Regions from separate parts of the Parabacteroides sp. AF14-59 genome, predicted to be linked through region 2. Evidence: riboswitches for the same ligand, from Rfam matches in the RefSeq annotation. Region 2 holds a riboswitch; each other region holds the start of a gene.
The links. A riboswitch is a leader RNA that binds a small molecule or an ion and turns the genes downstream of it on or off. The one in region 2 is predicted to bind cobalamin.
Positions count from the first base shown of each region.

Region 1 (4,293 bases), on a different contig from region 2:
CGTCCAGCTTGGCAAAGAAGCGTGCGGTGCGGAGTTCTTTATCTTCGATATCCATACATTCGATAGCCAGGCGTACGATGTTGATAGTCGAGAAAGAAATGTTTCCGCGTCCGATAGAAGTCTTCGGTCCAAAGCGATTCTCGAATACGCGGGTACGGCATCCCATTGTTGCTACCTCATACATATAGCGTTGTGGGTCGTCCGCTTTCCAGTCTTCATGCTGGTTGAATGTAGCATCCAGGTTCAGGAAGTTCGGGAAGAAACGGCGGGCAGTCACTTTGCATGCCAGTTCGTACAAGTCATAGTTGCGGTCTTCCGGCAGATAGCTGACGCCACGTTTCTTTTTCCATATCTGGATCGGGAAGATAGCCGTTTCGCCGTTGCCGACACCACGATAAGTACTTTTCAATATCTCACGAATGATGCAACGCCCTTCGGCTGAAGTATCCGTACCGTAGTTGATAGAGCTGAACACCACCTGGTTGCCACCGCGTGAATGAATGGTGTTCATATTGTGAATGAAAGCTTCCATCGACTGATGGACACGGCTGACAGTTTTATTAATAGCATGCTGTATGATCCGTTTGTCACCGCTCAGGCCATCCAGCGGACGCGTTACATAGTCGTCCAGTTCTTTATTATACAGATGTGAGTAATCCACGCCGTTCAGGTCTTCCAGGTTCTTGATCTCTTCAATAAAGCTGTTACGTACGTAAGGAGCCAGATAGAAGTCGAAAGCGGGGATAGCCTGTCCGCCGTGCATTTCGTTCTGAGCTGTTTCCAGGGAGATGCAGCCCAGGATGCTGGCTGTCTCGATGCGTTTTGCCGGGCGTGATTCGCCATGTCCGGCAGAGAATCCATATTTAAGGATGCGGTCCAGCGGATGCTGAACGCATGTCAGGCTCTTGGTCGGGTAATAATCTTTATCATGAATGTGCAGGTAGTTGTTTGCAACGGCCTCTTTTACCTCTTCACTCAACAGGTAATCGTCGACGAACGGTTTGGTGGTTTCACTGGAGAATTTCATCATCATGCCTGCAGGAGTATCTGCATTCATATTGGCATTTTCGCGCGTGATATCGTTCGATTTGATGTTGATAATCTCCAGGAACATATCGCGTGTTTTAGCTTTACGGGCAACACTGCGCTGGTTACGGTAAGCGATATATTTCTGTGCAACGTCCTTACGGCTACTGTTCATTAGTTCCAGTTCGACTGCATCCTGTATCGCTTCGACTGTCATTTGCGGTTCTCCTTTGAATGAAATATGATCCGTAATCTGGCGGATCAGCTGCAAATCCTCCCCATTTTCTGTATGCAGCATGGCTTTTCGTATCGCTGTTACTATCTTCTCCTCATTAAATCCGACGATACGTCCATCCCGTTTGATAACTGTTTGTATCATGATAAAATTGATAATATATTTATGTTGTTTTTACTCCAACAAAGGTATACTTAAACTGTATATGGTGTTCTTTTTGGAAAACTTTTAACGAGTTAAATTATGTCAATCTACTGATTGTTAGATATGAAATAAAGAAAAGTGGAAAACTTTTAGATTTTCTGTGTTGAAAATGTTTTCCAAAAAGGATAGTTGAGTGTGAGCTCTCTTCTAACCATTGCATTATCAGCCTCTTATGTGTCCCAATAAAAAATATGCACAATTTGGAGTAAAATGTGTAATATTTTCTCTACATTTGCCGCCGAATCGGTTCTGTATTATCTGGTCGGGTGATACAGATTAAAAGGGAATCGGGTGTAAATCCCGGACAGTCCCGCTGCTGTGAAGCTCCGTTCAACATTCTGAAAACAACTAATGCCACTGACGATTCAGTTGACAGTGGAAAGTTGACAGTAGACAGTTTTTCTGTCCGTATTTATCTGTCAACTGTCACATGTCAACTATCAACTTTCCGTCGGGAAGGCTTCAGAATGGGAGTCAGTCAGAAGACCTGCCATTCATTAAAGGCTCATGTCCTCGTGGGTTAGGATACGGGTTCGAAAAGATTGTTTATTTCAAAAATTATCAGATTATGGAGAAAGATTGTCCGCGTTGTGGGGTCTCCTTTGTATGCCGGGTAGACGATATCTCTGCCTGTCATTGTGCACCTGTGAAATTGGATGAGCTCCAGCTTGCTTATGTAAAGATGCATTATCCGGGATGCTTATGCAATTCCTGTTTGAATGAGATAAAGAAATATTTCTATGCCTGCGAGGTGAATCCCCGCTATAAACATTTAAAGCATTGATATGATACGGAAAATATTGATCGCAAATCGTGGTGAGATCGCGGTGCGTGTGATGCGCTCCTGCCGGGAGATGGGAATACAGTCTGTGGCTGTATTTTCGGAAGCCGACCGGGCCGCCCGGCACGTGCTTTATGCCGATGAAGCTTGCCTGATAGGCCCTGCGGCCTCCAAAGGGAGTTATCTGGATATTGAAAAAATTATTCAGGCAGCCAAACTTCATAAGGCAGATGCTGTTCACCCCGGTTATGGCTTTCTTTCGGAGAATGCCGCTTTTGCCCGGAGATGTAAGGAAGAAGGGATCATTTTTATCGGCCCGGCTCCTGAAACGATGGAAGCGATGGGAGATAAGATCTCTGCCCGCAAACGTATGATCGAAGCCGGCGTACCGGTAGTTCCCGGAACACAGCAGCCGTTGCAGAGTGCGGAAGAAGCAGTTCGGGTTTGTAAGGAGATCGGTTTTCCTGTGATGCTGAAAGCATCGATGGGCGGCGGTGGAAAAGGGATGCGGCTTATTTATAAAGAGGAAGAGGTGGTGGAAGCCTATAATTCCGCCCGTTCGGAATCTCTTTCTTCTTTTGGAGACGATACTGTTTATCTGGAGAAGTTTGTGGAAGAGCCCCATCATATCGAATTTCAGATTCTGGGCGATAATCACGGGAACGTGATCCATCTCTGCGAACGTGAATGTTCGGTACAACGGCGTAACCAGAAGATCGTAGAAGAAAGCCCGTCACCGTTTATTACGGCTGAATTGCGGAAAGATATGGGAGAGAAAGCTGTTGCTGCGGCAAAGGCCGTTCATTATTCCGGTGCAGGTACCATCGAATTTCTGGTGGACAAACATCGGAATTTTTATTTCCTGGAAATGAATACCCGCCTACAGGTGGAGCATCCTATCACGGAAGAAGTATTGGGTGTCGACCTGGTAAAAGAACAGATCCGGGTGGCTAACGATGAGCCGCTCCATATCCGTCAGGAAGAGATAGCCCAGCGTGGCCATGCTATCGAATGCCGTATCTGTGCGGAAGATACCGAAGCCGGATTTATGCCGTCTCCCGGTGTGATCAGGCAACTGACGGAACCGAACGGTATCGGTGTCCGTGTGGACAGTTATGTGTACGAAGGATATGAGATACCGGTTTATTACGACCCGATGATCGGCAAACTGATCGTATGGGCGACCAACCGCCAGTATGCAATCGAACGTATGCGGCGTGTACTGCACGAATACAAGATCACCGGATTGAAAACCAATATCAGCTATCTGCGCCGGATCATGGATACGACTGATTTTGTACAGGGGAAATATGATACTTCTTTTATTGCGAAAAATGCGGAACAATTACAGCATCCGGTAAGTGAGAGTGGTACGGAAACCGAGAATGTGGCTATGATCGCTGCCTATATCGATTATCTGATCAACCTGGAGGAAAACAAGTCGGGGTTGGCGTCGGATAACCGTCCTATCAGCCGCTGGCGTGAGTTCGGTCTTCAGAAAGGCGTCTTGCGCATTTAATAATTGGTTCATTAGCATATTAGAAAATTATTCATTATGGAAATACATATAGGAAAAAGAGTGGCGGATGTATCGCTGGTCAGCAAGGAAGGGAATAAGGTGCAGTTGACGATAGACGGTGTCCCTTATGAAGTCGATATTATGATGGCCGAGAACGGTGCCTGCTCTATTTTGCACAACGGTAATTCGTATAATGCCGAACTGATCCGGGGAGAAGGAGGCAAAAGTTATACGGTGAATACACATTTCCTGTCTTATGCCGTCGATATTGTCGATACACAGATGAAATATCTGCGTATGCGTAAGAGCAGCGAAGAACGGCAGGATAACAAGATCGTTTCTCCTATGCCCGGAAAAGTCGTGAAGGTGTTGGTGGAGAAAGGCGACCGTCTGGAAGCCGGTGATATCGTCATCGTGATAGAGGCGATGAAAATGCAGAGTAATTATAAGGTAAGTTCAGCCTGTACGGTACGTGAGGTATTGGTCAAAGAAGGAGATTCGGTAGCAAGCAACCAGGTTCTTCTGTCG
Region 1 covers NZ_QUHH01000015.1:37,571-41,863, reverse strand. The annotation lists gene DWW23_RS16195 (anaerobic ribonucleoside triphosphate reductase) at 1-1,405, opposite strand, end outside; cobalamin riboswitch at 1,693-1,975, shown strand; gene DWW23_RS16190 (cysteine-rich CWC family protein) at 2,034-2,249, shown strand; gene accC (acetyl-CoA carboxylase biotin carboxylase subunit) at 2,251-3,765, shown strand; gene DWW23_RS16180 (biotin/lipoyl-containing protein) at 3,802-4,293, shown strand, end outside.
Region 1: linked by a shared signal. The riboswitch ahead of DWW23_RS16190 (cysteine-rich CWC family protein) and the one ahead of DWW23_RS08665 (TonB-dependent siderophore receptor) in region 2 are both predicted to bind cobalamin.

Region 2 (4,293 bases):
GTAAGAAGTCCATAGATTGAGCTGACTGGGAGATATATTTGCTAACTTTGTACCAACGGGATAGTTCTTGTCGTTAGTTTCGGTCACCTCGGCATGTGTATATGCATAGTTGAATGCGACACTCCAGCTCGGGGTAATTTCGCCGGAGACAGCTAATTCTATACCTTTACTTGTCTGTTCACCGATAAGAATTTTGAATTCTTCATCTTCAGGATCTGTTGTAGGTAAGTTTGTTTTTGACAGTTTATAGAACGCCAGGCTAGAGGTAAGACGATCATTGAAAAATGATTTCTTTATACCGGCTTCCCATTGCTTGGAACGAATCGGATCGAAAGCTTTACCATCTTTAGTCTGGCCGGATTGAGGGACGAATGATTGGCTATAAGAAAGATAAAGGCTTAAACTTGGTATTGGCATATAAACCGCACCAACACGTGGAGATATAGCGAAATTCTTTTCATCACTTTTTGTCTCTTTAATATAATTGTCCTGTTTGTCGTTTACCCAGTCCGCGCGTGCACCAATTAATAATTTTAGCTGGTCGGTAAAGCTTAGCTGATCTTGCAAATATATTGCTCCGGTGTTTTGTGTGATATATAAATTTGTACTTTGTTCCATTTCAAAATCTGTCGGTTTCTCTGAGTATACAGGGTTGACATAATTTATGGGGGTATACATATTACCCTTTACTTTTCTTCTATTGGTAAGCCGGCCGAATTCTACTCCTGCGATCGCTTTATGTTTGATAAAGCCTGTTGTGAAATTACCGCTAATTTCTTCAATCAGATTTAAATAATTGATTTTTGCATCCCAATGTGCCAGACGTCTAGTGATTGTACTATCTTTTTGAGGTGTCTTCATCTGAAAATACAGACGGTCTTCATGGGTGAAATATTGGCGGGCAGAACTTCTGAATGTCCAATCTTTATTAAAGCGGTGCTTCAACTCATAGCCGAAACTGGTGTTAGTAAACTTCCCATAAGCCCATGGTTCACCTAAAAAAGTTTTGAACCCATGATCGATAATTTCATTGTTTATATGTAAAACTCCGGGATCATGTGTTCTCTTGTCCCTGAAAATGTCTGCATCAAGATTAAGAGTAGTCTTTCTTCCTAAATCAATGTCAATGGTTGGAGTGATGTCATATCGTTTACTATTTTGCGGTTTACGGAATTTATCTGCGTCTTCGTACATCGCATTCAGGCGATAGCGTATTGTTTTTTTCGTGTTTATTGGACCGGTTAAGTCGATGGCCGCCTGTTTATAATCATAACTGCCATATCTGATGGAAGCTCCATAGCGGGGAGTATATAAAGTCGGCTTGGTGATAAAATTAATTATACCACCAGGTTCTACGGCTCCATAAAGAACGGATGCAGGTCCTTTTAGTATTTCGATGCGTTCGATACTTGAAAGAGCATCATTTGAGAATTTGAGATAACGTACTCCATTTCTGAAATAATTGCGGGAGTTTGTTATAGAAAAGCCACGGGAAGAAAATACCTCGTTAATGTTACCGGCTTCACCAGAAGCTCCTCCTTTGACACCACCCAGATTTCGTACTACTTCTGTCATGGTGGTTGCCTGCTGGTCTTCAATTAATTTTCTTGTTACAATACCAACCGATCCCGGTATCTCCAGCACCGGAATTTCCATGCGGGTTGCAGAAAAGGCGATATCAGAATTGTAGCTTTGGGGTTTGGCTCCTGTAATATCTACCTCGGGAAGGCTTAATGATTTATATGACAGCTGAATATCCAATCTGTAATCCTGTTCGCCATCAGGAATGTCGCGGACAGCGGAAACGGTATTGTAACTGTTGGTTATCAATACATGATTTTTTGAGTCTTCTAAATTTATGGAGTAGTAGCCATTGTCATCTGTAATCGTTCTCAACTCCGACCCTTTGATGAAAATTACAATGTTTTCTAACGCCTTATTGTTTTCATCAACAATATAACCACTAACCATTCTGTTAGTTTGTGCAAAGGTACAAATGGGAATAAATAAAATAAACAGAAACAGCCATATTAAAAATGGAGTTCTGCAACGAGTAAATGATGTAACCATAATAATTATTATTAATATTGAAAAAATAACAAAAATTACAGCTAAACAATTGAAAATTTAGTACAAAAGATAAAAGAAAAATTAGAATTTTTCCATTGGTCATATCTTTCAGCTATATTCCACGTTAGCCTTAGAAAAAAGATTTTGGCAGGTCTTCTGACTTACTCCATCTTTAAACGTTCCTTCCCATTCATTGATGAACAGTGGATGTATTTGTTGTTCAAAGACTTTTGTGGAGAATACAGCAGCGGGTCTGCTCAGGATTCACACCTGATTCCCTTTTAATCATATTCATAGAGTCTATTTTATATGAACCAAAAATCGCAGCAAATATAAATATATTTTTTAGAATAAAAGTAATACCTGAATGCGCCTATCTTTCGGGGACAGAGTGGGGAAATTTTGTTTTCAACTATTCATTCCCTTTCCCCCATCTGAATCCGATACAATCAAGTAGATGGATACGTTCGTTACTGAGCTTGCCTTTTCTTTTCAAATAAGCCATTCTCATCCACCATGAATACAGAGACTCTTCCTGGGGATCTCCGGATTTCGCCTTAGGGTATCGTTTGTTGTTTGTTGTGAACTCACAAAAATGATGATATCTCTCGATCCATATCCTGTTGGTATTTTCCGGTGAGCGTCTGTTATTCTCCTGGCTATTGGTCCAGTCGAAACCTAAATTACTCAATTTTTTGATCTGTCCGGGAGAAAGCGTTACACTTGTATCCGTTCGGTTTTTATAGGCTCTCATTTTACTACACCACTTCGCCAGTCTCGACTCTTCCGGATCTCTGGTATGGGCAGGCCATTGACCGGTACGGGCATAATAATCCTTGACCAGGTTGAACGATTCTTTCCATGTTCTTCTTTTGTTGTTTGAACTCCAATGGAAACCGATATCATCCAACAGTTTGATATGTTCTTTATTTTGTTTGCTTTTGGGGGTGTTTTTTCTGGTAATCCGTTGTGACAGGCACCAGTTGACAAGTCTGATTTCTTCCGGTTCTGAAGCATTGACGGAAGGCCATCGTTTTTCTTTTTCCACAAAGTCTTTCAACATCTCATAATTAGCCATCCACCGTTCTGTCTTTTTTTGAGCCTTATCCGCATCGATTCTATCAATTAATTGAATCTGCTTTTCTGTAAGTTTCTCCGGAGAATGGTTCCTGATAAATCTGCATCTGGTAATCCACTCACCTAGATGCCGCTCTTTTACATTTTGCGACGAAGGTGCAGGCCATCTGTTGTTTTTTTCGTAGAAAGCAATAACCGCATACTGCTTGGTACTTCTTTTCTTTCTTCTTCTTTTCATATACTAGCGACTCTATATCTCCTTTGTCTATTGTGTATTATATAACCGAATGTTTTTATTATCCTCAAAGATATTCAAATATTTGGTTTCTAATAATCTCCGTTTGATATAATGTTATTTTACCTCTGTTTTCTATATGTTTTATAGGAGATATTTACGTCTGTTTTCAAAATATCGGATTTCTGTAGATATAAATTATTGATAGAAAAAATCCCCCAACAGTAAGCTCACGAATGAAGAGATTACAGTTGGGGGATTAAATATCTCAGATAGGATTACTTAATTCTGTTCTTTCAGGATCACATCGTGTGCACCACCTTCTACGATACTCGTTGAAGATACCAGCGTGATCTTGGCATTTTTCTGTAAGGCGGGGATTGCGATAGCACCGCAACTACACATGGTAGCTTTGATCTTGCCTAATGTCAGATTCAGATTGTCTTTCATTTTACCGGCATAAGGAACATAGCTGTCTACACCTTCTTCAAACTTCAGCGAGGCACTTCCTCCCATGTCGTAACGTTGCCAGTTTTGGGCACGGTTTGAACCTTCACCCCAATATTCTTTTACGAAGTTGTTTCCGATACGCAGTTTCTTTGTAGGAGATTCGTCGAAACGGGCAAAATAACGTCCCATCATCAGAAAGTCAGCTCCCATTGCCAATGCAAGTACCATGTGATAATCGTGCACCAAACCACCGTCGCTGCAAATAGGAACATAAATACCTGTCTGTTCTTTATATTCGTCGCGGGCCTGAGCTACATCGATCAAAGCGGTAGCTTGTCCGCGTCCGATTCCTTTTTGTTCGCGTGTAATACAGATGGAACCGCCACCGATCCCGACTTTGATAAAGTCAGCTCCGGCTTTTACCAGATATAAGAAACCATCTCTGTCCACCACGTTTCCGG
Region 2 covers NZ_QUHH01000006.1:28,831-33,123, forward strand. The annotation lists gene DWW23_RS08665 (TonB-dependent siderophore receptor) at 1-2,070, opposite strand, end outside; cobalamin riboswitch at 2,199-2,404, opposite strand; gene DWW23_RS08670 (helicase associated domain-containing protein) at 2,483-3,385, opposite strand; gene DWW23_RS08675 (IMP dehydrogenase) at 3,665-4,293, opposite strand, start outside.

Region 3 (4,293 bases), on a different contig from region 2:
TTTTACCACAAACTCACGGTTAAGAGATATTCCCTGTTCTACATATCCGGCAATAAGGTTGCTTTCTATGTTTTGAGGCAAAGCATATCTGTCACCCGCCGCAGTCAAGCTATAAGAGACGTTGACCCACGGATTCTCCAAGGTCAACGATGCATTTCCCGAATGTTTCGGAGTATATGGTATCTGATCCTTGTAATTTTTTGCATCAGGATCAGTTATATCGATTGCTTTCTGAAAACTATATGTGGCAGAGAGGAGTAAGGTCATCTTTGCCGGCAGAGAGGTTTCAGATGAGAAATTCACATCCAAACCTTTGATATCGACTTCTCCCATATTCATCATCTTCCATATATACATCGTCGGAATAGCAACAATCTTGTCCTTCACCTTATTATAATAACCATCGGCCGAAAGACTCAGATAACGAAAGAGATTCCCTGCTTCTCCGCTCCAGGTCAGCCCCAGATTATATTGTGTAGCCTTTTCCGGCTGCAGGTTCGTATTTCCCATACGGAGATAATATAGATCAGTGAAAGTCGGGACACGGAAAATATCTTTGTAAGAGGCACGTACACGAAAGGCATTATCGGGAAAAGGCCTCAACGATACGCTAACCGCAGGAGACAAACGTTTACGGTCGGCCGGTTTATCGCCAGCCTTTACTTTGTCGGTCATATAAGTACCCAGTAAGCTGGCTGTTGCTGTAAACATCGAGTTCTTATATTGGGCGGATAACACTGACAGTGAAGTCAAACGCTTGGGTTGCGGTGCATTCATAAAGTTATTATCCAGCATATTATGGGCTAAATCAGTCGTAAGAGAAGTCGAGAAGTTCTTCCAGGGTGAATAAAGTACGCCTACCGAACCGTAATACTCTTCCTGGGTATTCAAATCTTCTTGCTTACCTCCTGAGTATTTATTACTTACATCACGGTACTTGCTGAAAGAATAATTATACTTGGCATGTGCCTGCAAAGATAAATTGTCCGTTAGTTTGTTGGAATACTGCAACTGGGTAAAGAAATTATTGTTCCACAAGCGTTCCCGGTTACTGTTGCTATACAATATCACCGAACCGGGGAGTCCGCGTTCTGAATCGTAATAATAGACTTTACCGGTCAATGTTCCGGCCTTACCCAGGTCTCCATACAGATTTCCTTCCAGACGAAGTGCCTGGATATCGCTGTTCTTCCTTTTTTCTTCGGTTACAACATTTCCGTTTACCAAAGTAAAAGGGTATTCCCCTTTTGCACTTAGCCAGTCGGCATGCAAAGAAGCGGAAAAGCGGTTACTTATCTTCTGTTCATAACGAACCATCGGGTTGAACAAACCAAAAGAACCTCCTTTCACTTTCGCCTGAAGATTCATCGGTTTTCCATCAAATACAGGTCTACGTGTCTTCACACTCAACGCCCCTGCCGACGCATACATCCGTGCTGTCTGGAAAATATCATCTGATTGCCCGATCGAAAGTGAAACCATCTCCACATTGTCCAGTGAGAAGCGGCTGATATCCACCTGTCCGCTCTGGGCATCCGTGATCGTTACTCCATCGTAGCTGACAGCCGTATGTTGTGCCCCAAGGCTACGCACGGAAACCGTCTTCAATCCCCCTATCCCACCGTAATCCTTCACTGTTGCACCGGAGAAACGTTTCACTGCTTCCGAAAGATCCTGTATTCCCAGGCGTTCAATTCCGGAACGGTCCATTATTTGCAGAGGAGTTGCTTCACGGGTTGTGGAAGGACGTGCCTTTTCCACCACCTCAACACCGGAAAGCTGGTGATAAGCTGTCGTATCAATTGTTTGTGCGTACATAGTAGGTACGCACAAAAATATGCCTGGCAGGCATACAATCATTTTAACATATAATATTCGCATATATCCAGGTCTATCAACACCTATACCCGAGGTATCGCATATAAAATAATGGCAGGTTTTCTGACTTGTTCTCCCATGACCGGCCGCCTTCCCAGGAATCATAAATTCCCAGTGGCAACAAGATTGCCGGGGTTACAGAACTTACAGCTACGGGTACAGTTCCGGACTTGCACCGGATTCCCTTTTACTAACGGATAGCGAAAACTAAACCGTTACACCATAATCCGATGGCAAAAGTACGAAATATATCGGTAATCTCAACTACCAGACCGGTCACTTTCAAATATTACGAATCTGAATACACAAATAAAAGGGAACAGATGAATGTAATGAAAAAATCAGTACCTTTGCGCCCGAATTGGTTTCGTAGCTCCCGTTCGGGAATACGGATTAAAAGGGAACCGGGTGTAAATCCCGGACAGTCCCGCTGCTGTGAAGCTCCGTTAACAGCCTAATACTACTTTTGCCACTGACGATTCAGTTGACAGTGGAAAGTTGACAAATGACAGTTTTTCTGTCCGTATTTTATCTGTCAACTGTTATCTGTCAACTGTCAACTATTCCGTCGGGAAGGCTTTTAGGATAGGAGTCAGTCAGAAGACCTGCCGTTCGTTGAGACTCATATCCTCGTGGGTTAGGATAAGGATGTAACATTTTAGAATTAAACAAAAAGATGACAGACAAGGAAGTATTGTTATTACGACGTAAACTGGACCTTTTGCTGCGTACAGGCAAATTATTGATGGAAAGTGCTGCCGATACCAACCGTATTGAACGGAACATGAAACGAGTAGCAGCTTTTATGGGTATTCCGGAAGAGAAATTACACATCGATATCCGGTGGACGATGATCATGGTCAATGTAAGTGATGAAAGAAATTCGTTTTCCAAATTCCAGAAATGTGAGAAACATGGTATCAACATGACCGCGATCTCGCAGATCAGCGATCTTTCATGGTGTGCTATCGAAGAGGACTATTCATTGGACAAATATGAAGAGGAATTGGAAAAGATAGCCAAAAAGCCCCGGAATTATACACCTTATATCGTAGCTATCGGTGCAGGATTCGCCTGTGGCGGTTTCTGTAAATTGTTCGGTTCCGACTGGATCGCCTTTCTGTTTGCTTCCATTTGTGCATTCATTGGTTTCAGGATACGTGCCCGATGCATAGAAGCCGGATTAAATGTATATATGAGTATAGCACTCGCCGCTTTTGCCGCGACCTGCACTGCGTATCTTTCTTCCTTCTCGGGATTGTCCGAGACGCCTTATCATCCGCTACTCGCCTGTGCCCTGTTCATTGTACCGGGAGTACCTTTGATCAACTTCGTAGACGATATGCTCGATAACCATCTGCTCGTCGGGATGACACGTGCCGCCAACACGGCTATGATGGTAGTTGCGATGACGTTCGGTATTGCATTCGCATTGCGCATACTTGTCATGAACGACGTTGCGATCGACCATAAGTTCAGTGAGTTAAGTATGGTTCCGCATGATCCGTATTATGTGTATGCGATCGCTGCAGCTATCGCCGCTATCGGATTCTCTATGATCTTCAATATTCAGCGCCGTCTGTTATGGGTTGTTGCCGTTGGAGGTATCATTGCCGTATGTACCCGCAACTTTGTAAACTTCGAACTGGGTTACGGTCCTGTGATCGGTTCGTTTATGGGTAGTTTCGTTGTCAGCGTGCTCGCAGTGAAAGCAGTCCACTGGTTTCATGTGCCTAATCACGTATTAACGATCCCGTCTGTTATTCCCATGATCCCGGGCGTCCTGATGTACCGCTCTTTATTAGCATTTATCAATCTGCATGGAGTGATCGGTGAGGTAACGAACGCCTTCTTCAACGGTATCAATTCCGCCCTTATCATTCTCTGTATATCGTTAGGTGTTGCTGTTCCTAATATCTTTGCCCGTCAATATATAGCCAAGGACCGGCAGCGACATCTACAAGAAGAATTGGAGAAACGCCGGCAACGTGGAAAATTCCTTGAATGGTAAAAATTTATTATTCCTAATATAAAAAATAAGAGGCTACCCCATACAATTTTGAGGTAGCCTCTTACATATATTAATATAGAAACGATTATAATAAACTGTTTTTTTAACAAAGGGAAACACTACAACGATTTCTCCTTCACTTTGCATTCAGCCCTAAAATAACCCATTATTGACAAATAGGAAGGGCCTTTACCACTCCGAATTGTTCCATATTTCAAAATGGTTGGTTCATTTCAAAACACAACACAAATTAGTTTAAAGTTTAACTAAGTGCAAAAAAGCCAAAAAAGTAATATCTTCGGGTTTCCGGCGGGTTGTTTTCGTAATATTGCAGCGTTGAAAAATAATTAGACGAGGAGAAAAAGAATTGTATGGGAGAAACAAAAGGTTATGTTTCGCAGGTT
Region 3 covers NZ_QUHH01000015.1:22,159-26,451, forward strand. The annotation lists gene DWW23_RS16110 (TonB-dependent siderophore receptor) at 1-1,881, opposite strand, end outside; cobalamin riboswitch at 1,914-2,110, opposite strand; cobalamin riboswitch at 2,224-2,506, shown strand; gene DWW23_RS16115 (threonine/serine exporter ThrE family protein) at 2,555-3,889, shown strand; gene atpD (F0F1 ATP synthase subunit beta) at 4,261-4,293, shown strand, end outside.
Region 3: linked by a shared signal. The riboswitch ahead of DWW23_RS16115 (threonine/serine exporter ThrE family protein) and the one ahead of DWW23_RS08665 (TonB-dependent siderophore receptor) in region 2 are both predicted to bind cobalamin.